One region of the Klebsiella electrica genome, then DNA from elsewhere that is predicted to be linked to it. Evidence: predicted binding sites of a transcription regulator. Region 1 holds the regulator's gene; each other region holds the start of a gene.
What was found. The regulator Fur, encoded in region 1, represses iron uptake genes when iron is present. The targets are predictions, from matches to a motif close to ATAATAATGAGAACNACTATCAA.
Positions count from the first base shown of each region.

Region 1 (10,611 bases):
GAAGCCGCCAACCTGGTGATGCTCTACCTGCTTGGCGTGGTGATTATCGCGCTGCTATACGGCCGCTGGCCGTCGGTGCTGGCGACGGTTATCAACGTGGTCAGCTTCGACCTGTTCTTTGTGTCACCGCGCGGTACGCTGGCGGTTTCCGACGTACAATACCTGCTGACCTTTGGCGTCATGCTGACCGTCGGTCTGCTGATCGGGAATCTCACCGCCGGCGTCCGCTATCAGGCCCGCGTGGCGCGCTATCGCGAGCAACGCACCCGCCATCTGTATGAGATGTCAAAAGCGCTGGCGGTCGGGCGCAGCGAGGATGATATTGCCGCGACCAGCGAGCGCTTTATCGCCTCCACGTTCCAGGCCCGCGGGCAGCTGCTGCTCCCCGACAGTAGCGGTAAACTGCACCCGCTCACCCACCAGCCGGGGCTGACCTCGTGGGACGATGCCATCGCCCGCTGGAGCTTCGATAAGGGCCAGCCCGCCGGCGCCGGTACCGATACGCTGCCGGGCGTCCCCTATCAAATCTTACCGCTGAAAAGCGCCGCCCGGACCTGGGGGCTGCTGATAGTGGAACCCGAAAACCTGCGTCAGCTGATGATTCCGGAACAGCAGCGCCTGCTGGAAACCTTTACGCTACTGGTCGCCAGCGCGCTGGAGCGGCTGACCCTCACCGCCAGCGAAGAGCAGGCCCGGCTCAACAGCGAGCGGGAAAGTCTGCGCAACTCGCTGCTGGCGGCGCTCTCCCATGATTTGCGCACGCCGTTGACCGTGCTCTTCGGGCAGGCGGAAATTCTGACGCTCGACCTGGCCAGCGAAGGCTCGAAGCATGCTCCGCAGGCCAATGAAATTCGCCAGCACGTGCTGAATACGACCCGGCTGGTTAATAATCTGCTGGATATGGCGCGTATTCAGTCCGGCGGATTTAACTTGCATAAAGAGTGGCTGACGCTCGAAGAGGTGATCGGCAGCGCCCTGCGGATGCTGGAACCGGGCCTCGGCGGGCAGCATATTCAGCTGACGCTGCCCGATCCGCTGCTGCTGGTTCACGTCGACGGCCCGCTGTTTGAGCGGGTGCTGATTAATCTGCTGGAGAATGCGCTGAAGTATGCCGGTTCGCAGGCACAGATCGGTATTGCGGCGCAGGCAGATGAGCGGCAACTGCGCTTAGAGGTGTGGGATAATGGCCCCGGGATCCCGGCAGGCCAGGAACAGGCTATCTTTGATAAATTCGCCCGCGGGCATAAAGAGTCGGCGATCCCTGGCGTCGGGCTGGGTCTGGCCATCTGTCGTGCGATCGTTGAAGTGCACGGCGGTACGATCGGCGCCCATACGCGACCGGAAGGCGGTGCCTGCTTCCGTGTTACACTCCCCAGAGAAACGGCCCCGGAACTGGATGAATGGAGCGGAGCGGCATAACGCCGCCCCGGTGGAATGCCCCGAGACGCGCAGCTACACGCCAGCCCAGGCTGGCGTCAGAGTCTGCGGTTGAGGCGCCAGCCGCGTTCCGGACGTTTGTGAAGGAGAGTGTCCTATCTGTCTGAACGGGAAGAACGGGTGATAAACGTACTGATTATTGAAGATGAACATGCTATCCGCCGCTTTCTGCGCACCGCGCTGGAAGCCGACGGCATGCGCGTATTTGAAGCCGATACCCTGCAGCGGGGTCTTATTGAAGCCGCAACCCGCAAACCTGATGTGGTCATCCTCGATCTCGGGCTACCCGATGGCGACGGCAATGAGTTTATTCGCGACGTGCGCCAGTGGAGTCAGATGCCGATTATCGTGCTGTCGGCCCGCACCGAGGAGCACAATAAAATTGCCGCGCTTGACGCCGGCGCCGATGACTATCTCAGTAAACCCTTTGGTATTGGCGAGCTGCAGGCGCGATTGCGAGTCGCGATGCGCCGACATGCCGGCGCGCAGGCCGACGAACCGCTGGTGCGCTTCGCCGATATTGAAGTCGATATTCCTGCCCGCCGCATCGTACGCGGCGACGATGAGCTCCATCTGACGCCGATTGAATTTCGTCTGCTGGTAGTGCTGTTAAATAATCCCGGTAAGGTCCTCACCCAGCGCCAGCTGCTCAATCAGGTGTGGGGGCCCAATGCGGTGGAACACAGCCATTATTTACGCATTTATATGGGGCACCTGCGGCAAAAGCTGGAGGCCGATCCGGCGCGCCCGCAGCATTTACTGACCGAAACGGGGATCGGCTATCGGTTTATGCCGTAGCGCGACGCCTGTCGCCATCCTGCTGACTCCGCAGATATCAGAAGGAAGACAGCAGCGAATGGATGAATGCCGCAATAAAAAAAGGGCTCCATGCTGGCATGGAGCCCTTTTCGCTACTCTACAGGCTCAACCGCGCCTGAAAGGGGCGATAATCACCTGAGAATGGCTGTCCGTTTTACCGGACTCAGGCGTTTTTCAGCACTTCGCTGACGATTTCCACCGCTTCTTTCTCGATCTGCTTACGATGTTCTTCCCCCAGGAAGCTCTCGCAGTAGATCTTGTAAGCGTCTTCCGTACCTGACGGACGCGCGGCGAACCAGCCGTTGTCGGTCATCACTTTCAGGCCGCCAATCGATGCGCCGTTGCCCGGCGCGGCGGTCAGACGTGCGGTGATCGGATCGCCGGCCAGCTGGCTGGCGCTGACCATTTCCGGCGACAGCTTAGACAGCGCCGCTTTCTGTGCGGAAGTCGCCGAAGCCTGCAGACGGTTATAGCTCGGCGCGCCGAAGCGGGCAGCCAGTTCGTCGTAGTGCTGCTGCGGGTTTTTACCGGTGACGGCGGTGATTTCTGCCGCCAGCAGACACATGATGATACCGTCTTTGTCGGTCGACCACGGAGTGCCGTCAAAACGCAGGAACGAGGCGCCCGCGCTCTCTTCACCGCCAAAACCGAAGCTGCCGTCGAACAGGCCGTCAACAAACCATTTAAAGCCCACCGGCACTTCCACCAGCTTGCGGCCCAGGTCGTTAACCACGCGATCGATCATCGCGGAGGAGACCAGCGTCTTACCAACGGCGACATTCTGGCCCCACTGCGGACGATGCTGGAACAGGTAGTTAATCGCCACCGCCAGATAGTGGTTCGGGTTCATCAGCCCCACCGGAGTGACGATACCGTGGCGGTCATAATCCGGATCGTTAGCAAAAGCCAGATCGAACTTATCGCGCAGCGCCAGCAGCCCTGCCATCGCACACTCAGATGAGCAGTCCATGCGAATGGCGCCGTCTTTATCGAGGTGCATAAAGCGGAAGGTTTGATCGACGTGATCGTTGACGATAGTCAGATCGAGTTTGTAGTACTCAGCAATGCGTTTCCAGTATTCGATACCGGAACCCCCCAACGGATCGACGCCGAGCTTCAGGCCGGCTTTCTGAATCGCCGCCATGTCGACGATATCCGCCAGCCCTTCGATAAACGGCTGCACCAGATCCTGTTCTTTGACATGACCGGATGCCAGCGCCGCATCGAGGGAGATGCGCTTGACGCCCTGCAGACCCGAGGCCAGCAGTTCGTTGGCACGGTTCTCGACCACTTTGGTGACGTTGGTATCAGCCGGGCCGCCGTTCGGCGGGTTGTACTTGATACCGCCATCTTCCGGCGGGTTGTGGGACGGTGTAATCACGATGCCGTCCGCCAGCGGACCGCCTTTTTTGTTGTGCACCAGGATGGCATTGGAAATGGCCGGCGTCGGAGTAAAACCGTTGTTTTCCTGCACGATAACATCAACGCCGTTGGCTGCCAGCACTTCCAGAACCGAAATAAAGGCTGGCTCGGAGAGCGCATGGGTATCTTTACCCACGTAGCAAGGGCCGGTAATCCCGTTCTTCGCGCGGTCTTCAGCAATCGCCTGAGCGATTGCCAGAATATGCTGCTCATTGAAGTTATGGCGCCCTGCACTGCCACGATGGCCAGAGGTGCCAAACTTCACCGCATGCTCCGCGTTGCTCGCTTCCGGCTTCAGTACATAGTACTGTGCAGTCAGCTGAGCGACGTTAATCAAATCACTCTGTTGTGCAGGCTGACCCGCACGCTTATCGATTGCCATTGCCTGATCCTTCTGATGCAAGGTGAATAAAACTAGATAGTGCCGCAGACCTTCTCAATTAATTCCGCTGGGAACTGCATTGACTGCATGATGTGTTCGATCATGCTGCACTTACGACCGGTATTGGTATTGGTGATAACCCACCACGGCGTACCAGGAACCTGTTTTGGTTTGGTCTGGTTACCACTTTTTAGCAGAATCCGTGAATCTTCGGCAAAATAAACGCGAGTGCGCCCGTGCAGAGACTCGGTGGCCTCAGCAAATGCTTTGTTATCTAAGGAGTACAGCGTAGTCAGGACCAGCATAAAGCGGTTCACCGCGCGTTTTTGTTCGGCGTATTCATCAGATAACAGCAGTTCGCGCATCGCGCGGACTTTATCTTTCGCCGGATTCGCGGGCTTCGCTTCGACGGCAGGCGTCGCCGCCGGTGCCGGAGCGGCTTTTACGACCGGTGCGGCAGTCTGGGAAACGGCAGAAAATTTCAGCATGCGCCGTAAAATGTCGGATGCACTCTCGCCAATATGCTGGGTGTGGCTGGCAATATAGCGATAGAGATCATCATCAACTTCAATTGTTTTCATCTTAATCCAGTGCGATATCTTATTCTGAATACAAGTTGTCAGGATTATAAGGACAAATCCTGACCGCGGATAGCGTCAAACCAGGATGGCGGTAAAACTCAGAGAGCTCTGGGTCTTGCAGCCGGATGGCAGAATGTCCAACATAATACCCTAACCCGACGAAGCGAAAAAAAGAACTTTGCCATGAAATTAAATAGCCGCACGCAATCTGCACAAAATCCGCACAATAATTCCCCTGTTGTCCTGGTTCACGGTCTGTTTGGTAGTCTCGACAACCTGGGCATCCTCGCCCGCGACCTGGTGGCCGACTACGATATTCTGCAGGTTGATATGCGTAACCACGGTCTCTCTCCCCGTTCGCCGGAAATGACCTACGCGGCGATGGCGCAGGATCTGGTCGATACGCTTGACGATCGGCAGATAGAGAAAGCCACTTTTATCGGTCATTCGATGGGGGGAAAAGCGGTCATGGCGCTCACCGCGCTGGCGCCGGAGCGCATCGCTGGTCTGGTCGCCATTGATATTGCCCCGGTGGAATACCACGTGCGCCGTCATGATGAAATTTTCAACGCCATCAATGCCGTCACCGACGCCGGCGCCGCGTCCCGTCAGCAGGCCGCCGCGGTGATGCGTGAACATCTACAGGAAGAAGGCGTGATTCAGTTTCTGCTGAAATCCTTCGTGGACGGCCAGTGGCGCTTTAACGTGCCGGTATTATGGGATCAATATCCACATATCGTCGGCTGGCAAACGGTTCCCGCCTGGCCCCATCCGACGCTGTTCATTCCGGGCGGCAACTCTCCCTACGTCACCGACGACTATCGCGATCCCCTGCTCGCGCAGTTCCCCCAGGCGCGGGCGCACGTCATTGCCGGCGCCGGTCACTGGGTGCACGCGGAGAAACCGGAAGCCGTCCTGCGCGCCATTCGTCGCTATCTGACCGCTTTGCAGGCTTAACTGGCTAAAAACTGCCCGACCGCGCTGCAGAATGCCCGCGGTCGTTGGCGCAGCGGTTCGCCTGATGTATTATGGCGCGCTATCTGTGTCGGCTATAGCCCGGCAACTTGTTTCCCCGAAGTCACTCTGAATCATGGCAAAAGAACAAACGGACCGTACGACATTAGATTTGTTCGCAACCGAGCGTCGCCCGGGTAGACCAAAGACCAATCCGCTTTCGCGCGATGAACAACTGCGCATAAACAAACGCAATCAGCTCAAACGCGACAAAGTTCGCGGCCTGAAGCGTGTGGAGTTAAAACTCAACGCTGAGGCGGTTGATGCGCTCAACGAACTGGCGGAAGCTCGCAATATGAACCGCAGCGATTTGATCGAAGAGATGCTGATGAACCAGCTGGCAACTCTGCACGGCGGTGATAAAGCCTGAAAATCCTCAAAAAAACACTTTCATGTAGCAGAGTGTGCAGTCGGGCGTGATTGCTGTTTCCGCGCCCTCCCCTGTTCTGCTATGATTGCCGTTATCTGCGGGCATTACGCCACTACCACATCATTAAGTTTCAAGAGGTTATTTTACTCATGGCAATCATCGGCATCTTTTTTGGCAGCGACACGGGCAACACCGAGAATATTGCAAAAATGATTCAGAAGCAGCTTGGTAAAGATGTTGCTGATGTTCACGACATTGCCAAGAGCAGCAAAGAAGATCTGCAAGCCTACGACATCCTGCTGCTCGGCATTCCGACTTGGTACTACGGTGAAGCTCAGTGCGACTGGGATGATTTTTTCCCGACGCTGGAAGAGGTCGACTTTAACGGTAAACTGGTTGCGCTGTTTGGCTGCGGCGATCAGGAAGACTACGCGGAATACTTCTGCGACGCGCTGGGCACCATTCGCGATATCGTTGAGCCGCGCGGCGCCACCATCGTTGGCCACTGGCCGACAGCGGGCTATCATTTTGAAGCCTCTAAAGGCCTGGCGGATGACGATCACTTCGTCGGTCTGGCTATCGATGAAGACCGCCAGCCGGAATTGACCAACGAACGCGTAAGCCAGTGGGTTAAGCAGGTCTCTGAAGAACTGCACCTCGAAGAAATTAAAAATGCCTGATGATTGTGCGGCGTTACCGTAAAGTTTCGCCGCATTAATAGATAGAAGCAATCAAACAAATAGCTACAAGTTTTTAACTTTTAATCACATATCTGTACAATGTCCTCTGATTTAACGAGGTCAGGTGACGCAGTTTGTAGCTGGGGCCTCGTTTTTGACAGCATACAAGGCCCGATACTTGCAGTTTTCATTTGACGACAGCAGTTCTATAATGAGACGCATTGCATCGGGTGATTCTCTGTATTACTTCCGCTGATGGAAGTAGATCGTTTAGCAACAGGACAGATTCCGCATGACTGACAACAATACCGCATTAAAGAAGGCTGGCCTGAAAGTCACACTTCCTCGATTAAAAATCCTGGAAGTCCTGCAGGAACCGGATAACCATCACGTCAGTGCGGAAGATTTATACAAGCGCCTGATCGACATGGGTGAAGAGATCGGTCTCGCTACTGTTTATCGCGTGCTGAACCAGTTTGATGATGCGGGCATTGTGACTCGTCACAACTTCGAAGGCGGTAAATCTGTTTTCGAACTGACCCAGCAGCATCATCACGATCACCTTATTTGCCTCGATTGTGGCAAAGTGATCGAATTCAGCGATGAGTCTATCGAAGCGCGTCAGCGTGAAATCGCCCACCGTCATGGCATCCGTTTGACCAACCACAGTCTGTACCTTTACGGTCACTGTGCGGAAGGCGACTGCCGTGAAGATGAACATGCACACGACGCGCTGGAAAAGTAATTTCCCACCGCGTGAACCGCAAAAAGCCAACCTGACGGTTGGCTTTTTTTATGCGCGAAATCTGCCGCGCCCCCTGCCCTCGTACGCGAGTTGACGTTACCGCATTCCGTCTTACCCCCTGGGATGGTGGTTGATGCGCGCTGCACTTATCAACCGGCGGAACATCAACGCTGAAACGCCAACGGGCGAAGATAATGCTCCGCCCGTTTTCACTCTGTCGTCCGTTTTATTTCGTCGTGTTGTTGCTGCGAATCCCTTTCCAGATGCGATCGCAACGCGCTTTCACCGCCTGATCATTACCGGTACGGGTCGCCTGAATACACTGTTGGTAATCAAGAACGCGCACGCTTTCCTGGTTGGCAAACGCCTGATGCTGTTTCTCTTCTTTCAGCACGTCCAGAACGCTCTGGCAGGCCTGAACCTTGTCCGGGTTCCCTTCTGCCGTATTGATACAGGCGCTATAAGCCTCTTTTAGTTTCGAATCTTCCTTCGGCGCGGGAGCCTGCGTGCAGGCAACCAGACCCGATGCCATAACCGCGATGAGCAATAGCTTCTTCATAATTAACCTCTCAGGTTTGCGGCAGATTTACATCTGCCGCAGCGGCATCAGAAAATAGTGAACGGAGCGATAACCATGAACTTCACGTCACGCTCATCCTGGAAGATGTTGCCATAGCCACCGCTCCAGCTCGGGATATCGGAGTGGTTGTCGTATTGGGTAAAGTGCAGTTTAAACAGCGTTCCTTTTGCCCGGCCGTCCTGTACGGTGTACATCGCATCGAGGCTATACGCGGACTCTTCCGTAAGCGCCCCATCTGCGACGTCTTGTGAAAATTGTCCTGTCTGGCAACAATCGCGCCCATCTATTTTGATGGACACGAACGATGAATTCCCAGACAACAAAAGATATTCCCTGCTTCCGTTCTTATTTGCCTGATGCCCTGCGTTTAAGATTTGAAGATAAACTGACCATCCGGGCCATCGCTCAGCGCCTCGGTCTCAGTCATTCCACAATACATACGCTTTTTCAGCGCTTTATTGCATCCGGTATCGCATGGCCATTGCCCGATTCAGTCTCATTCGCTCAGCTTGACGCCATCCTTTATGCCAACAGAAAAAATGAATCCACTCGCCCTGAAATCAGCGAGGAAAAATGGCGAAAAGAACGGCGAGCCAGCTACAGCCGTGAATTTAAGGTCAGTCTGGCTAAGCAGGCATTACAACCCGGTGCTGTTGTTGCCCGGATCGCCAGAGAGCACGATATCAATGATAACCTGCTGTTTAAATGGAAAAGCCAGTACGAGGACGGCTTACTGAGCGATGATGATATACAGGAATGCATGCCTGTCCCGGTGGCACTGACTGATACGCCAGAGCCGATCAGACCAGTTACAAATCCCTTCTGGCGTAACAAGCCTGATGAGTGCCCTGAGTGCGATCCCGAAAACGTCCCACGGTGCGAGCTGCATCTTAAATCAGGTGTGGTAAAACTGTTTGACCCTCTCACTCCGGAACTGTTACGGGCGCTAATCCGCGAAATGAAAGGCGGTGCCCGATGATAACTCTGCCAACCGGTACCAGAATCTGGATCATCGCTGGCGTCACAGATATGCGTTGTGGCTTCAACGGGCTGGCTTCGAAGGTGCAGAATACGCTGAAAGATGACCCGTTCTCCGGGCATATCTTCGTCTTCCGGGGCCGCAGTGGCAAAATGGTGAAAATACTGTGGGCCGATCGTGACGGGTTGTGCCTGTTCGCCAAACGCCTCGAGCAGGGCCGCTTCGTGTGGCCGGTGACCCGCGACGGGAAAGTGCATCTGACACCCGCCCAGTTGTCCATGCTTCTGGAGGGGATCGCGTGGCAACATCCAAAACGGACGGAACGGCCTGGTATACGGATATAACCCGTGATAAAACAGGGGAATGAACAACACACTCCCCGACGACATCGAGCAACTGAAGGCCCTGCTGATCGCACAGCAGGCGGTTATCGTCCGTCTGTCCGGTGAAATAACCGGCTATGCCCGCGAGATCGACTCACTCAGGGCGCTGGTCGCTAAACTGCAGAGAATGTTGTTCGGCCGCAGCAGCGAGAAAAACCGCGAGAAGATAGAAAAGAAGATCGCGCAGGCAGAAAAGCGCATAACCGAGCTCCAGAACAGGCTTGGCGAGGCGCAGTCGCAACTCACCTCAATGGCCGGAGATACGGGATCAAAAACATCAGACACTCCCGCCCGCAAAGCGCTTCCGGTAACACTCCCCCGTGACAGGCGGGTTATCTCCCCGGCAGAAACCGAATGCCCGGTCTGCAGCGGCAAACTAAAACCGCTGGGGGAAAGCATCTCTGAACAGCTGGATATCATCAACACTGCGTTCAGGGTAATCGAAACGGTCCGCCCAAAACTGGCCTGCAGTCGGTGCGACTGCATCGTGCAGGCACCACTGCCACCAAAACCCATCGAGCGCAGTTACGCCAGTCCGGCTCTGCTGGCACGCATTATCATGGCGAAGTTCGCTGAACACCTGCCGCTGTATCGTCAGTCGGAAATCTACGCCCGGCAGGGCGTGGAGCTGAGCCGCAATACGATGGGGCGCTGGGTTGACATTATGGGAGAACAACTTCGTCCGCTGTATGATGAACTGAACCACTATGTGCTGATGCCGGGTAAAGTGCATGCAGACGACACGCCGGTGAGTGTACTGGAGCCTGGTCAGGGTAAAACCCGTACCGGGCGGCTGTGGGTCTATGTTCGTGACGATCGTAACGCCGGCTCAACCATGCCGGCTGCCGTGTGGTTCTCCTACTCTCCCGACCGCAAAGGTATCCATCCACAGCAACATCTGGCGGACTACAGTGGTATCCTGCAGGCCGATGCCTACGCGGGTTACAACGCTCTTTATGAAAGCGGGCGGGTAACCGAAGCGGCCTGTATGGCACATGCCCGACGCAAGCTCCACGATGTTCACGTTCGCCATCCAACGGCGGTAACAGCAGAGGCGCTGAACCGTATCGGGGCGCTGTACGCCATCGAATCGGAGATCCGCGGTAGTCCGGCAGAAGAGCGACTGACAGCCAGGAAAGCCAGAAGTGTTCCGCTGATGCAGTCGCTGTACGACTGGATACAACAGCAGATGGGCACGCTGTCGCGTCACTCAGATACG
Region 1 is NZ_CP041247.1:3,750,671-3,761,281, forward strand. It holds gene kdpD (two-component system sensor histidine kinase KdpD) at 1-1,419, shown strand, start outside; gene kdpE (two-component system response regulator KdpE) at 1,558-2,235, shown strand; gene pgm (phosphoglucomutase (alpha-D-glucose-1,6-bisphosphate-dependent)) at 2,420-4,060, opposite strand; gene seqA (replication initiation negative regulator SeqA) at 4,093-4,641, opposite strand; gene ybfF (esterase) at 4,825-5,598, shown strand; gene ybfE (LexA regulated protein) at 5,732-6,025, shown strand; gene fldA (flavodoxin FldA) at 6,175-6,705, shown strand; gene fur (ferric iron uptake transcriptional regulator) at 6,998-7,450, shown strand; gene chiQ (ChiQ/YbfN family lipoprotein) at 7,677-8,009, opposite strand; partial or broken gene Electrica_RS17965 (ChiP family protein) at 8,057-8,251, opposite strand; gene tnpA (IS66-like element accessory protein TnpA) at 8,335-9,009, shown strand; gene tnpB (IS66 family insertion sequence element accessory protein TnpB) at 9,006-9,353, shown strand; gene tnpC (IS66 family transposase) at 9,373-10,611, shown strand, end outside.

Region 2 (10,611 bases), 420 kb from region 1:
GGTCACTTTTACCTGCGGGATATCCGCAGCCTGGGCGTAGAAAGCAGAGCTGAACAACGCTGCGACGGCAAGCTGCAGCGCATTACGGCGAAAATGAATCATCATGATCATCCCTTTCGGTAAGTATGTGGTAACCATAGTCCTGCGGCGCCCTACTTAAGCGGAGCGGTACGCGAGGTTGCTGTATTGCTACGCGGCGGCAGCGCAAACAGCACCAGCGCCGGAATCAAATAGATAAAGTAGACTGCCACTTCACTGACGGTAGGCGTCTCCTGGTAACCGAAGATCCCTTCCAGCAGCGTGCCGAAAAGCGTGTGGGTCGACAGCACGCCGCTCAGATCAAACGCCACGTCCTGGAAGTGGTTCCACAGCCCGGCTTCATGGAAGGCGCGAATTGCCCCGGCAGCCAGCCCGGCCGCCACCAGCAGAATGAACAGACTGGTCCATTTGAAAAACACCCCGAGGTTAAGGCGGATCCCGCCCCAGTAAAGCAGGAAGCCGAGGACAATCGCAGTCGCCAGCCCCAGCATCGCCCCGAGCGGCGGCCAGATCCCCACATCCTGCTGGAAGGCCGCCAGCAGGAAGAACACCGACTCCAGCCCTTCCCGCGCGACGGCGAAAAAGACCATCATCACCAGCGCCCAGCCGTGATGATTACCGCGCTGTAGCGCATTATCCACCGCCTGTTCCAGCTGCTGTTTCACGTTGCGCGAGACTTTACGCATCCAGAAGACCATCCAGGTCAGGATGCATACCGCCACCAGCGCCACGATGCCTTCGAACAGCTCCTGTTCACGCTGGGGAAACTCGCCGGTGGTTTCGTTGATAAAGATCCCAAGGCCCAGGCACAGCGCCGCCGCCAGGATAACGCCAATCCACATGACGCCAATCCAGCTGCCGCGCTGGGTGCGTTTGAGATAGCTGGCAATCAGGCTGACAATCAGCGCCGCTTCCAGCCCTTCGCGTAACATAATGAGAAATGGAACAAACATGCCAACACCCTTCAATGTGAATCGCAGTCAGTGGATGCAAAGATAGGTAAATATTTCTGATAGTGATTATCATTACAATAATCAGAAACACAAGCGAAATATAGAGAGATCAGTGACGAGTTGTAAATTAATCGCTATAAAATAATTACTTAGGGGATTATCTGTCTTCACCACGCTCAAGCGTTTTTTTCACTGCAGATATTTACCCGCCAGTGCGGCTGTGGCTAAATAGCGGCCTTATTGACCTGCGAAAAGAACAACATGACACAATTCTTGCACTTCCTGCTGGCGCTGGCGGTTATCCTCGGCCTTGCCTGGCTTGCCAGCTATGACCGACAAAAAATCCGCGTTCGCTATATTATCCAGTTAATTATCATTGAAATTGCGCTGGCTTTCTTTTTTCTGCATGCCGAAAGCGGGCTGTGGATAGTTAAAAATATCTCAGGATTTTTCACTTCGCTGCTCGGCTTCGCCGCCGAAGGCACCAACTTTGTATTTGGCGGCATGAGCGAAAAAGGGATGGCGTTTATTTTCCTTGGCGTACTGTGCCCGATTGTCTTTATTTCGGCGCTGATCGGTATTCTCCAGCACTGGCGCATCCTGCCCGTGTTCATCCGCGTGATAGGTACCCTGCTCTCCAAAGTCAACGGCATGGGGAAACTGGAGTCCTTTAACGCCGTCAGCTCGCTGATTCTCGGCCAGTCGGAGAACTTTATCGCCTACAAAGGCGTGCTGGGCGACCTCTCCTCCCGCCGGCTGTTCACCATGGCGGCGACCGCGATGTCAACGGTGTCGCTCTCCATCGTCGGCGCCTATATGAGCATGCTCGACGCAAAATATGTGGTCGCGGCGCTGATCCTTAATATGTTCAGCACCTTTATTGTGCTGTCGATTATTAACCCGACGCGCCCGGGTAGCGAGGAAGAGATTAAGCTGGAGAAGCTCCACGAATCACAAAGCTTCTTCGAAATGCTCGGGGAATATATTCTTGCCGGCTTTAAAGTGGCGATGATTATTCTGGCGATGCTGATTGGTTTTATTGCCCTGATCAGCGCCATTAATGCCCTGTTCGCCACGCTATTTGGTCTGAGCTTCCAGCAAATTCTCGGCTACGTTTTTTATCCGCTGGCCTGGCTGATTGGTATTCCGCTCAGCGATGCGTTGAACGCCGGAAGTATTATGGCCACCAAGCTGGTGGCCAATGAGTTCGTGGCGATGATTGAGCTGCAGAAAATTGCTGCCGGTATGACCCCGCGCGGACTGGGCATCCTGTCGGTCTTCCTGGTCTCTTTTGCCAACTTTGCTTCGATCGGTATTATTGCCGGGGCCATTAAAGGGCTGAACGAAAAACAGGGCAATATTGTTTCCCGCTTCGGTCTGCGTCTGGTGTTCGGCGCCACGCTGGTGAGCCTGCTCTCTGCCAGCTTCGCGGGGCTGGTGCTGTAACCGGGGAGACGCCATTGCGTTTGTGCCGGGTAAGGCGTCAGCCGCCACCCGGCACTTTCAGCAGAGGCAGTTTACATTAAAAATGTACGCAGACCGGTTGGTCAACGCGCATCACCGACTCCTGGGCAAAGCGCGATTTATAGAGGTGACGTAACGCCTCAATCCCCTCTTCACTGTCGCCGTCTTTACCATGAATCAGCATCAGCGCTTTACTCTGCTCGCGGGCCACGTTGCCATCATTGCCCAACCACTGGCCCCGGGCGTCAAACACCGTTAACCCCTCACGAAAGCGCGGCGTGACGTCGCGGTCAACAAACTGCTGCCACTCCTGGGCGGTGATATCTTTGCCCGCCGGGCGGCTCAAACCGAAATAGAGCGTGGTCTGCACCATCGCATTCTCTGCCGGGCATACCGCCGCGGTGGGAACCGGCGCACTCTTCTTCGCCGGCGCCACGCAACCGCCAAGCAACCCGGCCATCACCAGCACCAGCGCACCCTGTCTGAACGTCATTTTGCTATCCTCATTGTTTTTTGTGCCCCCGATATCAGCGTATTTTCATGGAATTAGCAAGAGGGGGAGCAGCGCCGCCGGGCGTTTGACCGGCTATCAGCAACGAAAAAGCCCGCTGAAACGCGGGCTGGATTGACCTGTCCTGAGTTTACTCGGCGATAGCCGGCGTCGGCGGAGCCGAATGGTAATGGGCGTCCGCTTCGGCAAAGCGTTGCTGCATCGAGGCCGACGGAGCTTTGCTCAGCAGGCTGAAGACCACGATACCGAGGCTGCCGAAGATAAAGCCAGGGATGATTTCATACAGCTCCTGCCAACCGAACTGTTTCCAGAAAATCACCGTCAGCGCGCCGATCACCATCCCAGCCAGCGCCCCGTTACGCGTCATACGCGACCACATTACCGAGAACAAAACGACCGGACCAAACGCCGCACCGAAACCGGCCCAGGCGTAGCTCACCAGACCCAGCACGCGGTTGTTCGGGTTGGCCGCCAGCGCAATGGCGACCAGCGCCACCACCAGGACCATCACCCGTCCGATCCACACCAGCTCTTTTTGCCCGGCGTTTTTACGCAGAAACGCTTTATACAAGTCTTCGGTAATCGCGCTGGAGCACACCAGCAGCTGGCAGCTCAGGGTGGACATCACCGCCGCCAGAATCGCCGACAGCAGGATACCGGCAATCCAAGGGTTAAACAGGATTTGCGCCAGTTCGATAAACACGCGCTCGGAGTTCTGATTTACCGCCCCGGCCAACGCCGGGTTATTATTGAACCATGCAATACCGAAGAAACCGACCGCCACCGCGCCCGCCAGGCAGAGAATCATCCACGTCATGCTGATACGGCGAGCGTGAACAATACTGTGGTGCGAGTCCGCGGCCATAAAACGTGCCAGAATATGCGGCTGGCCAAAGTAGCCAAGGCCCCAGCCCATCAGCGAAATAATCGCCACGAAATTCAGCCCCTTGAGCATATCGACGTTTTCAATGCTCTTCTGCTTGATCACTTCCAGCGATTCGCCAAAGCCGCCAACGGAAATAATGACCATCACCGGCGTCAGAATCAGCGCGAAAATCATCAGGCTGGCCTGCACGGTATCGGTCCAGCTGACGGCGAGGAATCCGCCGACGAAGGTATAAATAATCGTCGCCGCCGCACCGGCCCACAGCGCCGTTTCATAGCTCATGCCAAAGGTGCTTTCAAACAGACGAGCGCCGGCAACAATCCCGGAGGCGCAATAAATGGTGAAGAACAGCAAAATAACCAGCGCCGAAATAATACGCAGCACGCGGCTTTTATCTTCAAAGCGGCCGGTAAAATAATCCGGCAAGGTCAGCGCGTTATTATTCACCTCGGTATGAACGCGCAGGCGGCCGGCGACCAGTTTCCAGTTAATCCATGCGCCGAGCGTCAGGCCGATGGCAATCCAGCTCTCGGAAATACCGGAGAGAAATATCGCACCGGGTAATCCCATCAGCAGCCAGCCGCTCATATCAGAGGCCCCCGCGGAGAGCGCCGTCACAAATGGCCCGAGGCTGCGGCCGCCGAGAATATAATCATCAAAGTTCTTTGTCGATCGCCAGGCAATAAAACCGATCAATATCATGCCAAATATATAAATAGTAAAAGTCACCAACATGGGGGTGCTAATAGCCATGTAAAATCTCCAGATTATTTTGTCAACAACATCCTGCTTTGTCATTTTATTCCACTACCGGAACGGGGTAATGGCGCAATGGTTGTATTGGGCGACCGTATCCTGACGGATGCGTCGGCATTTCACAAACGATTTAACACAGCATTTACACTAATTCTTGTCCGTACCAAACTTCATTTCGTTACAGGTTGCACTCTCTCACATTTTTATTGGTTGCACCTTGTAAAACTGTTAACTGACGCATAAAAAACCGCGGCGGAGAAAGGTTAATTTTCCGTTATATCCATCACCGCAATTAACAATTTACGCCTTTCTCAGCTTGCTACACAGGTCACGATTAACAAGGTTGCACAAAGTTGCAACATAGTGGATATTTCCGCGTAACCGAAAAAAAGAACAACAATTGATAACAGGAGTGATAAGCATGGGCACCACCACCATGGGTGTTAAGCTTGACGACGCGACGCGTGAACGCATTAAGTTCGCCGCGAGCCGTATTGACCGCTCGCCGCACTGGCTGATTAAACAGGCCATTTTCAACTATCTGGAAAAGCTGGAAAACGACCAGACGCTGCCCGAGCTGCCGACTCTGCTTACCGGCACCGCCAATGAAAGCGATGACGCCAGCAGCCAGGTCGATGAGCCGTGGCAGCCATTCCTCGAATTTGCCGAGCAGATCCTGCCGCAGTCCGTCACCCGGGTCTCGATTACTGCCGCTTACCGCCGGGCGGAGACCGACGCCGTCCCTATGCTGCTGGAGCAGGCGCGTCTGCCGCAGCCGCTGGCAGAACAGGCGCACAGGCTGGCTTATCAGCTAGCGGAAAAACTGCGTAATCAAAAAACCGCCAGCGGTCGCGCCGGCATGGTGCAGAGCCTGCTGCAAGAGTTTTCCCTCTCCTCGCAGGAAGGGGTGGCGCTGATGTGTCTGGCGGAGGCGCTGCTGCGTATTCCGGACAAAGCCACCCGCGATGCCCTCATCCGCGACAAAATCAGCAACGGTAACTGGCAATCGCATATCGGCCGCAGCCCGTCGCTGTTCGTTAACGCCGCCACCTGGGGCCTGCTGTTTACCGGCAAACTGGTCTCTACCCATAACGAAACCAGCCTGTCGCGCTCGCTGAACCGGATTATCGGCAAAAGCGGCGAACCGCTGATTCGCAAAGGCGTCGACATGGCGATGCGTTTAATGGGCGAGCAGTTCGTGACCGGCGAAACCATTGCCGAAGCGCTGGCCAACGCCCGCAAGCTGGAAGAGAAAGGGTTCCGTTACTCCTACGATATGCTGGGCGAAGCCGCCCTCACCGCCGCCGATGCTCAGGCCTATATGGTCTCCTACCAGCAGGCGATCCACGCGATTGGCAAAGCCTCTAACGGCCGCGGTATTTATGAAGGGCCGGGGATTTCGATCAAGCTCTCCGCGCTGCACCCGCGCTATAGCCGCGCGCAATACGATCGGGTGATGGATGAACTGTATCCGCGCCTGAAATCATTGACTCTGCTGGCACGGCAGTACGACATCGGGATTAACATCGATGCCGAAGAAGCCGATCGTCTGGAGATCTCCCTCGATCTGCTGGAAAAGCTGTGTTTTGAACCAGAGCTGGCCGGCTGGAACGGGATCGGCTTCGTCATTCAGGCCTATCAGAAACGCTGCCCGTTCGTCATTGATTCCCTGATCGATCTTGCCACCCGCAGCCGCCGTCGCCTGATGATCCGCCTGGTAAAAGGCGCCTACTGGGACAGCGAAATCAAACGCGCGCAGATGGACGGCCTCGAAGGCTACCCGGTTTACACCCGCAAAGTGTATACCGACGTCTCCTACCTCGCCTGCGCGAAAAAGCTGCTGGCGGTGCCGAGCCTGATCTACCCGCAGTTCGCCACCCACAACGCCCACACCCTGGCCGCCATTTATCAGCTGGCCGGGCAGAACTACTATCCCGGCCAGTATGAGTTCCAGTGCCTGCACGGCATGGGCGAACCGCTCTACGAGCAGGTGGTCGGCAAGGTTGCCGACGGTAAACTGAATCGTCCGTGCCGGATTTATGCGCCGGTCGGGACTCACGAAACGCTGCTGGCATACCTGGTGCGTCGCCTGCTGGAAAACGGCGCCAACACCTCCTTTGTTAATCGTATCGCGGATAGTACGCTGCCGCTGGATGAGCTGGTGGCCGACCCGGTCAGCGCCGTGGAAAAACTGGCTCAGCAGGAGGGTCAGGCCGGTCTGCCGCATCCGAAGATCCCGCTGCCACGCGATCTGTACGGCAAAGGCCGCAGCAACTCCGCGGGCCTGGATTTGGCCAACGAACACCGTCTGGCCTCCCTCTCCTCCGCTTTGCTGAACAGCGCGTTGCACAAATGGCAGGCGCTGCCGACGCTGGAGCATCCGGTGATTGCCGGCGAACTGCAGGTGGTGATTAACCCGGCCGCGCCGAAAGATATCGTCGGCCACGTGCGTGAAGCCCGCCCGGAAGAGATTGAGCTGGCGCTGACCAGCGCGGTCAATAACGCCCCTATCTGGTTTGCCACCCCGCCGCAGGAACGTGCGGCGATCCTTGAACGCGCGGCGGTACTAATGGAAGGCCAGATGCAGATGCTGATCGGCATTCTGGTCCGCGAAGCCGGTAAAACCTTCAGCAACGCCATCGCCGAAGTCCGCGAAGCCGTCGATTTCCTCCACTACTACGCCGGTCAGGTGCGCGACGATTTCGATAATGAAACCCACCGTCCGCTGGGCCCAGTGGTCTGTATTAGCCCGTGGAACTTCCCGCTGGCGATTTTCACCGGTCAGATTGCCGCCGCGCTGGCCGCCGGTAACAGCGTACTGGCGAAACCCGCCGAACAGACGCCGCTGATTGCCGCCCAGGGCGTGGCGATTCTGCTGGAAGCCGGGGTCCCGCCGGGGGTGATTCAGTTGCTGCCGGGCCGCGGGGAAACCGTCGGCGCCGCGCTGACCACCGACGATCGCGTTCGCGGCGTGATGTTTACCGGCTCCACCGAAGTCGCCACCCTGCTGCAACGCAATATCGCCAGCCGCCTGGATGCACAGGGGCGTCCGACGCCGCTTATCGCCGAAACCGGCGGGATGAACGCGATGATCGTCGACTCCTCCGCCCTCACCGAGCAAGTGGTGGTCGATGTGCTGGCTTCCGCGTTCGATAGCGCCGGGCAGCGCTGTTCCGCCCTGCGTATTCTCTGCCTGCAGGAAGAGATAGCAGACCATACGCTGACCATGCTGCGCGGTGCGATGGGCGAATGCCGGATGGGCAACCCTGGCCGCCTGACGACCGACATCGGTCCGGTCATCGATGCCGAAGCGAAAGAGAATATTGAACGCCATATTCAGAGCCTGCGCGCCAAAGGACGCACGGTGTTCCAGGCGGTACGGGAAAACAGCGAGGATGCGCGTGAGTGGCACAGCGGGACCTTCATTCCGCCGACCCTGATCGAGCTGGAGAGTTTTGATGAGCTGAAAAAAGAGGTCTTTGGCCCGGTTCTGCACGTGGTTCGCTACAACCGTAACGCTCTGGATCAACTGGTCGAACAGATTAACGCCTCCGGCTACGGTCTGACTCTCGGCGTCCATACCCGCATCGATGAGACCATCGCGCAGGTCACCGGCAGCGCGAAGGTCGGCAACCTGTACGTTAACCGCAATATGGTTGGCGCCGTGGTCGGCGTGCAGCCGTTTGGCGGCGAGGGTCTGTCGGGGACCGGACCGAAAGCCGGCGGCCCGCTGTATCTGTATCGCCTGCTCTCCAGCCGTCCGCAAAATGCCGTCGGGACCACCCTTGCCCGCCAGGATGCGCAACGCCCGCTGGATGCGCAGCTGAAAACCCTGCTGGAAAAACCGCTGAACGCGCTGCAGCAGTGGGCCGCCGGTCGCCCTGAACTGCAGGCGCTGTGCCAGCAGTATCGTGACCTGGCGCAAGCCGGTACCCAGCGTCTGCTGCCGGGGCCGACCGGCGAGCGCAATACCCTGACCTTTATCCCTCGCGACCGCGTGCTGTGCGTGGCGGATAACGAGCAGGATGCGCTGATTCAGCTGGCGGCAGTCACCGCGGTCGGCTGTGAAATCCTGTGGCCGGAGAGCGCTCTGCATCGCGAACTGGCGAAGAAACTGCCGCGCGAGGTCAGCGAACGTCTCCACTTTGCCAAACCGGAGATGTTGAGCGCTCAGGCGTTCGATGCGGTTATCTATCACGGCGACTCCGACCAGTTGCGCGAACTGTGCGAGCAGGTGGCGGCACGCGATGGCGCGATTATCTCGGTTCAGGGTTTCGCCCGCGGTGAGAGCAACCTGCTGCTGGAACGTCTGTACATTGAACGCTCGCTGAGCGTCAATACTGCGGCGGCAGGCGGCAACGCCAGCCTGATGACCATCGGCTAACGCTGTTCCCCGGAGGCGGTACTACGCACCTGTCCGGGCTACCTGTCTTCAGCCGTCTGCCGTTCTGTAGCCGGGTAAGGCGCCCCGCCCCGCGCCCGGGAAAATCCATTGTAGCCCGGGTAAGGCGCTCTGCGCCGACCCCGGGAAAACCCACCGTCGCCCGGGCAAGGCGCCCCGCGCCGCACCCGGGAAAAACCACCAGGAAAATCCGCCGGGAAAAGCAGACGGCACCTACGGCAGCTAATGACACCGGACGCCGGCTGTGGTTAATTAAAGCTCCCCGACGGAAGCTTTTTTATGGGAGTGGTCCAATGAAACGAACGTTACTTGCCCTTGTCGCCCTGCTGGCAAGCGGGCATGCCCTGGCGGACGAATGCGCCAGCGCCGGTAATCAGGCTGAGCTGAATCAGTGTACGGCAGCACAATATCAGGCGGCCGATAGCAAGCTGAATCAGACCTATCAGGAAGCGCTGAAGCGCGCCTCGGGTAAACAGCAGGCACTGTTGAAAAAAGCGCAGCTGGCGTGGATAGCGCTGCGCGACGCCGACTGCGCCTTCATCGCTTCCGGCGCCGAGGGCGGCAGCGTCCAGCCGATGCTCATCAATCAGTGTATGGCAGACAAAACCGTTGAGCGCGAATCGTTCCTTGCTTCGCTGCTGCAGTGTGAAGAAGGTGACCAGAGCTGTCCGCTTCCCCCCGCCAGTTAACGCACCCGGATACCTTCAATGATCAGCCGCTGGACATTCTCCACGGTTTGTTGAAAAAACGCCTCGTCGCGCAGCGTTGCGCCGGTGACCGCCTCAATCTGGGTGGCAAAATCGGCGTAATGTTGCGTGGTGGCCCAGATCATAAAGATCAGATGCTGAGGGTCGACCGGCGCCAGCTTCCCGCTATCGACCCAGCCAGAAACAATCGCCGATTTCTCATCAACCAGCGCTTTCAGATCGCCGGTCAGCTCGCCCATCAGCAGCGGCGCCCCCTGCAGCATCTCCAGACAAAACAGCCTCGATGCCTGCGGATAATCGCGCGACACCTCCAGCTTGAGACGAATATATTCGCGGATAGCCACCAGCGGGCTGATATCTTCGCGAAAGGCCCGCAGCGGCGCCAGCCAGATGGTGAGAATCTGCTGCAATACGGCGACATACAGCGCCTCTTTCGACGGGTAGTAATAGAGTAAATTCGTTTTCGATACCCCGGACAGCTCAGCCACCTGCTCCAGCCGCGTACCGTGGATACCAAATTGCGAAAATGCGTCCAGCGCAGCGGCCAGGATAGCCTCTTTCTTTGCGTTCACCGCCTGCGAACGCTTCCCGGTTTTTTTTACAGCGCCCTCTGCCATCGTTATCTCCTTCTTTCAACGCCATCAGCATAGCAAAAGCCCAACCTCGACACGACCTTATGCACCCCAATTGCGCATGACTGCCGTTTTTTCGTGCACTCATTTTGACCATTCAGTCCACTTTTTCCGCCTTCATTTTTGGCAACCAACGCGCAACACATTAATAACATTACGGTTTGCAAAACTGGCATCACCTTTGCTTTATCTTGCTGGCGAGGTGACCCAGGAGATGCAGGATGCAGCGCCGCGCGCCTTCTTCTTCAACGATTGCAGAGA
Region 2 is NZ_CP041247.1:3,325,706-3,336,316, forward strand. It holds gene efeO (iron uptake system protein EfeO) at 1-105, opposite strand, end outside; gene efeU (iron uptake transporter permease EfeU) at 153-992, opposite strand; gene Electrica_RS15995 (NupC/NupG family nucleoside CNT transporter) at 1,254-2,438, shown strand; gene Electrica_RS16000 (DUF3574 domain-containing protein) at 2,515-2,949, opposite strand; gene putP (sodium/proline symporter PutP) at 3,098-4,606, opposite strand; gene putA (trifunctional transcriptional regulator/proline dehydrogenase/L-glutamate gamma-semialdehyde dehydrogenase) at 5,031-8,993, shown strand; gene Electrica_RS16020 (lysozyme inhibitor LprI family protein) at 9,305-9,700, shown strand; gene rutR (HTH-type transcriptional regulator RutR) at 9,697-10,335, opposite strand.
Region 2: efeU (iron uptake transporter permease EfeU) is a predicted target of Fur. The motif match lies at 1,049-1,071, and genes of this name have one in related genera.

Region 3 (10,611 bases), 2.2 Mb from region 1:
TACCTATTCGAAGCAGGCGGGCAAAGAGCAGTACCTGATTCCGTACTTTATCTCCGCGCACCCGGGTACGCGCGACGAAGATATGGTGAACCTGGCCCTGTGGCTGAAAAAACACCGTTTCCGTCTCGACCAGGTGCAGAACTTCTATCCGTCGCCGCTGGCCAACTCGACCACCATGTATTACACCGGCAAGAACCCGCTGGCTAAGATTGGCTATAAGAGTGAAGACGTTGTGGTGCCGAAAGGTGATAAACAGCGCCGTCTGCATAAAGCGCTGCTGCGTTACCACGATCCGGCGAACTGGCCGCTGATTCGTCAGGCGCTGGAGAGCATGGGCAAGAAGCATCTGATTGGATCGCGCCGCGACTGTCTGGTGCCTGCTCCGACGCTGGATGAGATGCGCGAAGCGCGTCGTCAGAACCGCAATACCCGCCCGGCGTTGACCAAGCATACGCCGATTACGCATCAGCGTTCGAACGGTGGGGAGACGGCGAGGAAGCCGATAAAACGCGGTAAGGTCGCCAGCCGTTAAGTTTGTCGGATGGCCCGGCGGCGCAGCGCTGACCGGGCCAGTAAAACGGTGAACCACCGGCCGGATCGGCATCCCGCCATCCGGCCTTTTTATATGTTATCCGCCGAACTGATCCGGATCCGGTCCCAGACGTTTGTTCTGGTCCAGTTTCGCCATCTCACCCAGTTCGTCTTTATCGAGACGGAAATCCCAGACGTTGAAGTTCTCCGCAATACGGGCCGGCGTCACGGATTTCGGAATCACCACCAGCCCGTTGTCCAGGTGCCAGCGGATAACAATCTGCGCGGGGGTTTTAGCGTATTTATCCGCCAGGTGATGAATAATTTTCCGGTCGAAAACGCCTTCTCCCCCCTGCGCCAGCGGGCTCCAGGATTCCGTCTGAATTTTATGCGTAGCGTTCCAGGCATGAAGCTGACGTTGCTGGAGTAAAGGATGAAGCTCTACCTGGTTTATCACCGGCACGATGCCGGTTTCATCCAGCAGTCGCTGGAGATGATGCACCTGGAAGTTACAGACGCCGATGCTTTTGACCAGCCCCTCTTTTTGCAGCTCAACCATGCCTTTCCAGGCGTCAACATAGTGATCAATCGCCGGAACCGGCCAGTGCATAAGATAGAGATCGACGTAATCGAGCTGCAGTTTACGCAGGCTCTCTTGTAGCGCCTCACGAGGACGTTTTTGGTCGTCGTTCCACAGTTTCGTGGTAATAAACAGCTGATCGCGGGGGATGTCTGCGCTGCGTAACGCATTGCCGACACCGGTCTCATTTTGGTAGGCGGCGGCGGTGTCAAAAGAGCGATAACCGACTTCCAGCGCCTTATGAATGGCGGAGACGACTTCCTCGTTGCCTGCTTTCCACACGCCGAGACCCAGTTGTGGCATCAGGTTGCCGTCGTGCAGTTTTATAACGGTTGGATGTGTCATGCCTTCCTCCTGTTAATGAAACTCAGCGGTGTACATTCCGCTAAGGGGTAGCATTAAGTCTGGACGAAATAGCTAAAAACGGTAGTAAAACTCTTCTCCTTCCCGCAAGTTCACGGCAAGGAGAAGAGAGGGGGAAAGGGAAACTTAGCGTGCCGCCTCGTAAATCCGGCGGCTGACCTCAAGGGTGATATCCTTATTTTCACCCAGCGCCGTCATGCCGTGCTCTTCCAGTTTAGCCAGTAACGCCGGAATGGAGCTACCGTCCAGACCGTAGTCGGAAAGACGGGTCGGTACGCCGAGCTGTTCGAAGAAGTGACGCGTCGCGGCGATCGCGGCATCGATACGTTCGTCTTCAGAACCCTCGGTAATATTCCAGACGCGGGCGGCATACTGCAGCAGCTTCGCGCGTTTAGTCTCGCGTTTTTCATTCCACAATACTGGCAGCACGATAGCCAGCGTCTGGGCATGGTCGAGGCCATGCATCGCGGTCAGTTCGTGACCCAGCATATGCGTTGCCCAGTCCTGGGGAACACCGGCACCGATCAGGCCGTTTAACGCCTGGGTCGCGGCCCACATGATATTGGCGCGAACGTCGTAATTTTCTGGTTCTTTCAGCGCTTTCGGGCCCTCTTCAATCAGGGTCAGCAGGATGCCTTCGGCAAAGCGATCCTGAATTTTGCCATCGACCGGATAGGTGACGTACTGTTCAACGGTATGGACAAATGCGTCAACAACGCCATTGGCCACCTGACGCGGCGGCAGGGTATAGGTGTAAACCGGATCGAGGATCGCAAACACCGGCTGCACATGAGAAGACATAAAGGCGCGTTTGTCACCGGTGGTTTTACGCGAAACCACGGCGCCTTTATTGGATTCGGAACCGGTTGCCGGCAGCGTCAGCACGGAGCCCATCGGAATAGCGCTTGTCACATGGCTGCCGTAGGTTTCGAGAATTTCCCACGGATCGACGTTTTCATCATAGTGCGCCGCCGCGGCGATGAATTTGGTGCCATCCAGTACCGAACCGCCGCCGACGGCGAGCAGGAAGGTGACGTTTTGTTCACGGGCGATTTTCACCGCCTTCATCAGCGTTTCGTAAGAGGGGTTTGGTTCAATCCCGCCAAACTCCAGAACGTCGAAGCCGTTCAGGGCGTTGAGGACCTGATCGAGCACGCCGGTTTTCTTCACGCTGCCGCCGCCGTAGGTCACCAGAATCCGGGCATCCGCCGGGATTTGAGCGCGCAGGTTGTCGATGGCGCCTTTACCAAACAGGATGCGGGTTGGGGTATGTAGATCGAAATTATTCATTATTCGTGCCCTCAAAAAAAGAAAACTGCCGGCTGAGAGGAGGCCTCGGCCAGATGACGATCATTGTGGTCTCGTCGCCGGTTCCTCTCAATGCACATTCCTGCCGTTGTCTTGCCCATTTCTCCATCGGGCTGGAGAAAAGGCAGAAAGATGCGCACAATGCAGAGGTGAGAAAACGTCTGGAGAATTACCGAAAATGAACCGCGCCGAGATATGCCAGCTGCTGACGGAAAAGGTTAATGCACTGAAAGATAAAGAAGAAAATCTCAGCGCGCTGCTGCCCGATATTCGCCTGTTGTACGGCACGCAGCCGGGTACCCGCACGCCGGTAATGTACCAGCCAGGCATTGTTTTTCTCTTTTCAGGTCATAAAATTGGCTACATCAATGAGCGGACTTTCCGCTATGACACCAATGAATACCTGCTGTTGACGGTGCCGCTGCCGTTTGAGTGCGAGACCTTCGCGACGCCAGAGGTGCCGCTTGCGGGATTGCGCCTGAATGTGGATATTCTTCAGCTACAGGAGCTGTTGATGGACATTGGCGAGGACGCGCTGTTTCAGCCCTCGATGGCCTCCAGCGGCATCAACTCGGCGGCGCTATCGGAGGAGATCCTGTGCGCGGCGGAAAGGCTGCTGGATGTGATGGAGCGGCCGCTGGATGCGCGTATTCTCGGCAAACAGATCATCCGCGAGATCCTCTATTACGTGCTCACCGGGCCATGCGGCGGGGCGCTGCTGGCGCTGGTCAGCCGACAAACCCACTTCAGCCTGATTAGCCGCGTCCTGAAGCGCATTGAAAGCCAGTACACCGAAAACCTCAGTGTCGATCAACTGGCGGCGGAGGCCAACATGAGCGTCTCGGCGTTTCATCATAATTTCAAATCGGTGACCAGCACCTCACCGCTGCAGTACCTCAAAAGCTATCGCTTACATAAGGCGCGGATGCTGATGATTCATGACGGGATGAAAGCCAGCGCCGCGGCGATGCGCGTCGGCTACGAGAGCGCGTCGCAGTTTAGCCGTGAATTTAAACGCTATTTTGGTATGACGCCGGGAGAAGATGCGGCGCGGATCAGAACGATTCAGGGCATGTGACGGGAAATCAGTCCCGGGAAGGGCTGCTGCGCCACTCCCGGGAAGGCTCTGTCAGGCGTTACAGAATTTTTTCTTGATAACCACCACCAGGGTGCCCACCAGCCCGGCCACCAGCAGCGCGATCGGCAGAATCATCAGGCAGGTCATGACCTGGTCTTCATGTCGCTTCACGAACGGGATCATGCTGAGCGCATAGCCCAGACCGGTGACCACGCCTACCCACAGCAGCGCGCTGAGCCAGTTGAAGAACTGAAAGCGGCGGTTGGAGAGCCCGGAAATGCCGGCCATCGTTGGCAGCAGGGTGCGCACGAAGGCGAGGAAACGACCGGCCAGTAGCGCCAGAAGACCATGTTTATCAAACATACAGGTCGCGCGCTGATGGTACTTCTGCGGCAGATGGGCGAGCCAGCCTTTGACGGTTTCGGTATTGCCGAGCCAGCGCCCTTGCAGATAGCTCAACCAGCAGCCGAGGCTGGCAGCGGCGGTAAGGATGGCTAGAGTCGGCACAAAGTCCATGACGCCTTTGGCTATGAGCGCTCCGGCGAGCAGCAGCAGGCTGTCCCCGGGTAAAAATGAAGCGGGCAGCAGACCGTTTTCCAGAAACAATGTCATGAACATGACCAGATATACAACGCCCACGACCTGGGGGTTTGCCAGCGCGGCAAAATCATGTTGCCACAGGGCGGCGACAATCTCTTGAATGACAACCATGGACTTTCCTAAGTGGTACCGTATTTTTGACTAGTGTACTCCTGAAGAGCCCCGAACACCTTGATCTCGGGCGCAACAACAGCGGCCGCCTTACGTAAAACGTCCGCTATTGTTGCCACTCGCTGTCACTTTACACGATACGCGAGAAGCCTGCCGCTAAATCCGTCAACAGATCGTCAACATTTTCTAAACCGATATGGACGCGAATCAGCGTACCGCTGAAATCGACTTCAGCTTCCGGACGGATGGCGGCGATTTGTTCCGGCTGGTTAGCCAGAATCAGCGATTCAAAACCGCCCCAGGAATAGGCCATGCTGAACAAGCTGAAGTTGTCGAGATACGCAGCAAGCTCGGCGTCGGTCAGGCGTTTATTGAGGACAAATGAGAACAGACCGCTGCTGCCGGTAAAATCGCGCTTCCAGAACTCATGACCCTTGCTGCCCGGTAGCGCCGGGTGGTTGACGCGCGCGACCTGCGGATGTTGCGCCAGCCATTCGGCGATACGCAGGCTGCTTTCATGATGTTGACGCAGGCGGACGCCAAGGGTGCGCAGGCCGCGGCTGGTCATATAGGCGGTATCCGCATCGACCATTTGCCCCATCAGGTAGGCATTTTCCCGCAGCTGATCCCAGCAGCGCGCGTTGGATACCGCGGTGCCGACCATTGCATCAGAGTGGCCAATCAGGTATTTCGTCCCGGCCTGAATCGAAATATCGACGCCGAAATCCAGCGCTTTAAACAACACGCCGGCAGCCCAGGTGTTGTCGATCATGATAATCGCCTGCGGAGCAACGCGGCGGACGGCGGCAACAATTGCCGGAACGTCGTGAACTTCCATGGTGATAGAGCCGGGTGATTCCAGGAACACCACCCGGGTGTTCGGTTGAATCTGGCGGGCAATATCGGCGCCAGCTAGCGGATCGAACCAGCTGGTGGTGACGCCGAGCTTCGCGAGGATTTTAGTGCAAAAGTCCTGGCTGGGCTCATACGCGGTGTTGGTCATCAGGACATGGTCGCCTTGTTCGACGAAGGCCAGAATGGTATTGGCAACGGCTGCGGCGCCGCAGGGAAACAGCGCGCATCCCGCGCCGCCTTCCAGTTCGCACATCGCTTCCTGTAACGAAAAGTGGGTCAATGTCCCGCGACGACCGTAAAACAGTTCGCCTTTTGCCCGGTTGCGGGTGGCGTGCTTTTTAGCTTCGACACTCTCGAACACCAGCGATGAAGCCCGCTGAATCACGCTGTTGACCGAGCCCTGAGTATATTTTTTGCTGCGCCCGGCATTGACCAGCGCGGTATCAAGATGTTTATCAGCCATGTTTTTTTACCTGGTTTTATACGTCTGGACGTCTAAACTAGCACGAATGGCTCACCCTGTACCGGGGAATGGCCGATACGGGCAAAAATTTTGCGAAATCCGCGGTCGGCCACTTTTTTACTGCGTAAGCGCAAGGAATCTAAACGTGATTTGCTGCACAGTGTAAATACTAATGAGAACCACTATCAATTCGGGGCTTTTTTGATATGATTGTGCTCAGATTTTGTGATTGACGTCCTGGAGATTCAGCGTGGGTAATAATTTGATGCAGGCGGACCTGTCCGTTTGGGGTATGTATCATCATGCCGATATTGTCGTTAAGGTCGTGATGATTGGCCTGATTTTGGCGTCGGTAGTCACTTGGGCTATCTTTTTCGGCAAAGGTGCTGAAATCCTCTCCAGTAAGCGCCGCCTCAAGCGTGAACAGCAGCTGCTCGGCGATGCGCGTTCCCTCGATCAGGCCAGCGATATCGCAAACAGTTTCCACCCGAAAAGCTTAAGCATCCAGCTTATCAATGAAGCGCAGAACGAACTGGCGCTCTCTGAAGGCGTTGAAGATAACGAAGGGATTAAAGAACGTACCGGTTTCCGCCTTGAGCGTCGCGTAGCGTTCGTGGGTCGCTACATGGGGCGCGGCAACGGTTATCTGGCGACCATCGGGGCGATTTCCCCGTTCGTCGGCCTGTTTGGTACCGTCTGGGGTATCATGAACAGCTTTATCGGCATTGCGCAGACGCAGACCACTAACCTTGCGGTGGTGGCACCGGGCATCGCGGAAGCGCTGCTGGCGACGGCCATCGGCCTGTTTGCGGCGATTCCAGCCGTGGTTATCTATAATATTTTTGCCCGCATGATCGGCAGCTACAAAGCGTCGCTCGGCGATGTCGCCGCGCAGGTGCTGCTGCTGCAAAGCCGTGACCTGGATCTGAGCGCCAGCGGCGTAAAACCGGTTCGTACCGCGCAAAAATTACGAGTAGGTTAATGCTTTATGGCAATGCATTTTAACGAAAACCCCGATGATAACGGCGAAATGCATGACATCAACGTCACGCCGTTTATCGACGTCATGCTGGTGCTGTTGATCATCTTTATGGTGGCGGCGCCGCTGGCGACCGTGGATGTGAAGGTCAACCTTCCGGCCTCCTCAAGTCAGCCACAGCCGCGTCCGGAAAAGCCGATTTATCTGTCGGTGAAAGCGGATAACAGCATGTTCCTCGGCAACGATCCGATCACCGAAGAGAGCATGATCGGCGCGCTGAATACGCTGACGGAAGGGAAGAAAGACACCACCGTCTTCTTCCGTGCGGATAAAACCGTGGACTATGAGACCATGATGAAGGTCATGGATACTCTGCACCAGGCGGGTTATCTGAAAATTGGTCTGGTGGGCGAAGAAAGCGTAAAAGCGAAATAACCCTCCCGACGACCTTTATCAGGCTGGCCATGTGCCAGCCTTTTTTATGCCCGATATTCAGCGGCGATATGGCGGGAGGTTGCAATCGCTGCGGCGGGTTGCGATATAATGGCGGACTTTTGCTTAACTCACAGGATCTTATGGAACGCTTTCTGGAAAATGCTATGTATACCTCCCGCTGGTTATTGGCGCCGGTTTATTTTGGTCTATCGCTCGGGCTGATTGCGCTGTCGATCAAATTTTTTCAGGAGATTTTCCACATCCTGCCGCACATCTTCAGCGTGAGCGAGTCGGATCTGGTTCTGACGCTGCTGTCGCTGGTCGATATGACGCTGGTGGGCGGCCTGCTGGTGATGGTGATGTTCTCCGGCTACGAAAATTTTGTCTCCCAGCTGGATATCAATGAAGGTAAAGAAAAGCTCAGCTGGCTGGGCAAAATGGACGCCACCTCGCTGAAAAATAAAGTGGCGGCGTCCATTGTCGCCATCTCCTCTATCCATCTGCTGCGGGTGTTTATGGACGCGCAAAACGTACCGGACAACAAGCTGATGTGGTACGTCATTATCCATCTGACCTTTGTGCTGTCGGCGTTTGTGATGGGTTATCTCGATCGTCTGACCAAGGTTAAGCACTGAGACACCTGCCCGGCGGCGCAGCGCCGCCGGGTGAGTGACTTATTGATCCGACGAGGTTTGCCATAAATTGAGCTGGCCATCCGCGACATGCTGGTCAATCTGCGCCAGCTCTTCTGCGCTAAACGTCAGATTATTCAGTGCCTGTACGTTCTCCTCCAGCTGCTGTGGGCGGCTGGCGCCAATCAGCACTGATGTGACCCGACTATCCTTCAGCAGCCAGCTCAGCGCCATTTGCGCCATACTCTGTCCGCGGCTGTGGGCCATCTCCTGCAGTAAGCGCAGGCTGTGCAGATTTGACTCACTGAGCATATTCTCCGTCAGGCCGCGCGCTCTTTTCCCTTCGTAGAACATCCGCGAACCTTCGGGGATCTGCTGTAGATATTTGCCGGTCAGCAGGCCCTGCGCCAGCGGCGTAAAGGCGATACAGCCGACGCCGTTCTCCTCCAGCGTATCCAGCAGCCCGCTGGTGTCGACCCAGCGGTTGAGCAGGTTATAAGACGGCTGGTGAATCAGCAGCGGGATCTTCCAGTCGCGCAAAAGCGCGGCCATTTGCCGCGTACGTTCCGGCGAATAGGAGGAGATGCCGACATACAAGGCTTTACCGCTCTGCACCGCCTGTGCCAGCGCCGCGGCGGTCTCTTCCATCGGCGTATTTTCATCGACGCGATGCGAATAGAAAATATCGACGTAATCCAGTCCCATCCGCTGCAGGCTCTGATCGAGGCTGGCGAGCAGATATTTTCGTGAACTACCGTTGCCATAGGGGCCTGGCCACATGGAATAGCCCGCTTTCGTCGCCACAATCAGCTCGTCGCGGTAGGCGGCGAAATCCTCGCGCAGCAGGCGGCCAAAATTCTCCTCCGCGCTGCCGGGCGGCGGCCCGTAGTTATTCGCCAGATCGAAATGGGTAATGCCCAGATCAAAGGCTTTGCGTAACAGGGCGCGTTGGTCATCCAGCGCGTGACCGTGACTAAAGTTGTGCCACAGTCCCAGCGACAAAAGGGGCAATTGCAGGCCGCTTTTACCGCAGTAGCGGTACTGCATGCGATCGTAGCGGGTGGGATCAGCTAACCAGGACATGCTCTCTCCTTATAAATTAAAACGTCGTTCCCATTTTAACTGGTATGGTACGCCAGCAGCGTTCGCTGGATCACAATGTGTAAGATTGCTGGCGTCACCGCGAGCTTCTGCTTTGCTTAAAGGGGGGAATATCCGGAGAAGAGATGATGACGCGACTGACGGCGAAAGATTTTCCGCAAGAGCTGCTGGAGTATTACGACTATTACGCGCACGGCAAAATCAGCAAGAGGGAATTTTTGCAGCTGGCCGGAAAGTACGCCGTCGGCGGCATGACCGCCCTGGCGCTGTTTAACCTGCTGAAACCGAACTACGCGCTTGCCGGGCAGATCTCGTTTACCGACCCGGATATCCATGCGCAATATATTCGCTATCCTTCGCCCGAGGGTCACGCCGAGGTGCGTGGTTATCTGGTGGTGCCGACGAAATCCAGCGTAAAACCGGCGTCGGTGATCGTCGTGCATGAGAATCGCGGACTGAATCCCTATATCGAAGATGTCGCCCGCCGGGTGGCTAAAGCCGGTTACATCGCGCTGGCACCGGATGGCCTGAGTTCGGTGGGCGGCTATCCCGGCAATGATGACGAAGGGCGCGAGCTTCAGCAGAAAGTCGATCCGCAGAAGCTGATGAACGACTTTTTTGCCGCCGTCGCCTTTATGGAAAAACATCCGCAGGCGAGCGGAAAAGTGGGGATAACCGGGTTTTGTTACGGCGGCGGGGTTTGCAATGCCGCCGCCGTGGCGATCCCGGAGCTGGCCTGCGCGGTGCCGTTTTATGGCCGCCCGCCGCCGATCGCGGAGGTCGGGAAAATCCATGCCCCGCTGCTACTGCACTATGCGGAGCTGGATAAACCCATCACCGATGGCTGGCCCGCTTATGAACAGGCGCTGAAGGCGCAGCATAAAGTGTTCGAAGCCTATATCTATCCGCAGGTGAACCACGGTTTTCACAACGACTCCACGCCGCGCTACGACCGGGCTGCCGCCGAGCTTGCCTGGCAGCGAACGCTGGCGTGGTTTGCCAAATATCTCGGCTAAAAAGGGCGGAAATAGCGCTGGCACTCGCTCAAAAAATCGCTATATAATTTTATATATAGCGATTGAGGAGGGAAAAGCGATGGATAACCATTTTGGCAAAGGTTTAATGGCGGGGCTGAAGGCGTCTCAGGCGGAAAGCGCCAGCAACGCAGCCGGTTTTTGCGCGGATTATAAACGTGGCTTTGTCCTCGGTTATTCTCAGCGCATGTTTGAAAAAACCGGCGATCGCCAGCTTAGCGCCTGGGAGGCCGGGATCCTCACCCGCCGCTATGGCCTGGACAGAAACATGGTCATGGATTTCTTCAGGGAAGGACATTCCTGTATCGCGATGCGTTACTTTATGGCGGGATACCGGCTGGAAAGTTAACTACCGAAGGCCGAAGCCCCCGGTAGGTGAGAGGTTATGCCTGGCGCTTGTCTTCGGTCAGGGTATCAAAGTCGCTGGCGCTGTGGCGTTCGTGCAGCTGCTCGTTAAGCGGGCCGTTGGTCCGGTTGACGATTCGTCCGCGTTTGACTGCCGGACGATTGCCAATGTCCTGCGCCCAGCGCAGGACGTTTT
Region 3 is NZ_CP041247.1:666,127-676,737, forward strand. It holds partial or broken gene Electrica_RS03220 (YgiQ family radical SAM protein) at 1-532, shown strand, start outside; gene dkgA (2,5-didehydrogluconate reductase DkgA) at 629-1,456, opposite strand; gene yqhD (alcohol dehydrogenase) at 1,601-2,764, opposite strand; gene Electrica_RS03235 (AraC family transcriptional regulator) at 2,961-3,860, shown strand; gene yghB (DedA family general envelope maintenance protein YghB) at 3,912-4,571, opposite strand; gene metC (cystathionine beta-lyase) at 4,702-5,889, opposite strand; gene exbB (tol-pal system-associated acyl-CoA thioesterase) at 6,140-6,871, shown strand; gene exbD (TonB system transport protein ExbD) at 6,878-7,303, shown strand; gene Electrica_RS03260 (TIGR00645 family protein) at 7,444-7,938, shown strand; gene mgrA (L-glyceraldehyde 3-phosphate reductase) at 7,978-9,018, opposite strand; gene yghX (YghX family hydrolase) at 9,165-10,052, shown strand; gene Electrica_RS03275 (DUF2623 family protein) at 10,132-10,419, shown strand; gene yghU (glutathione-dependent disulfide-bond oxidoreductase) at 10,454-10,611, opposite strand, start outside.
Region 3: exbB (tol-pal system-associated acyl-CoA thioesterase) is a predicted target of Fur. The motif match lies at 6,056-6,078, and genes of this name have one in related genera.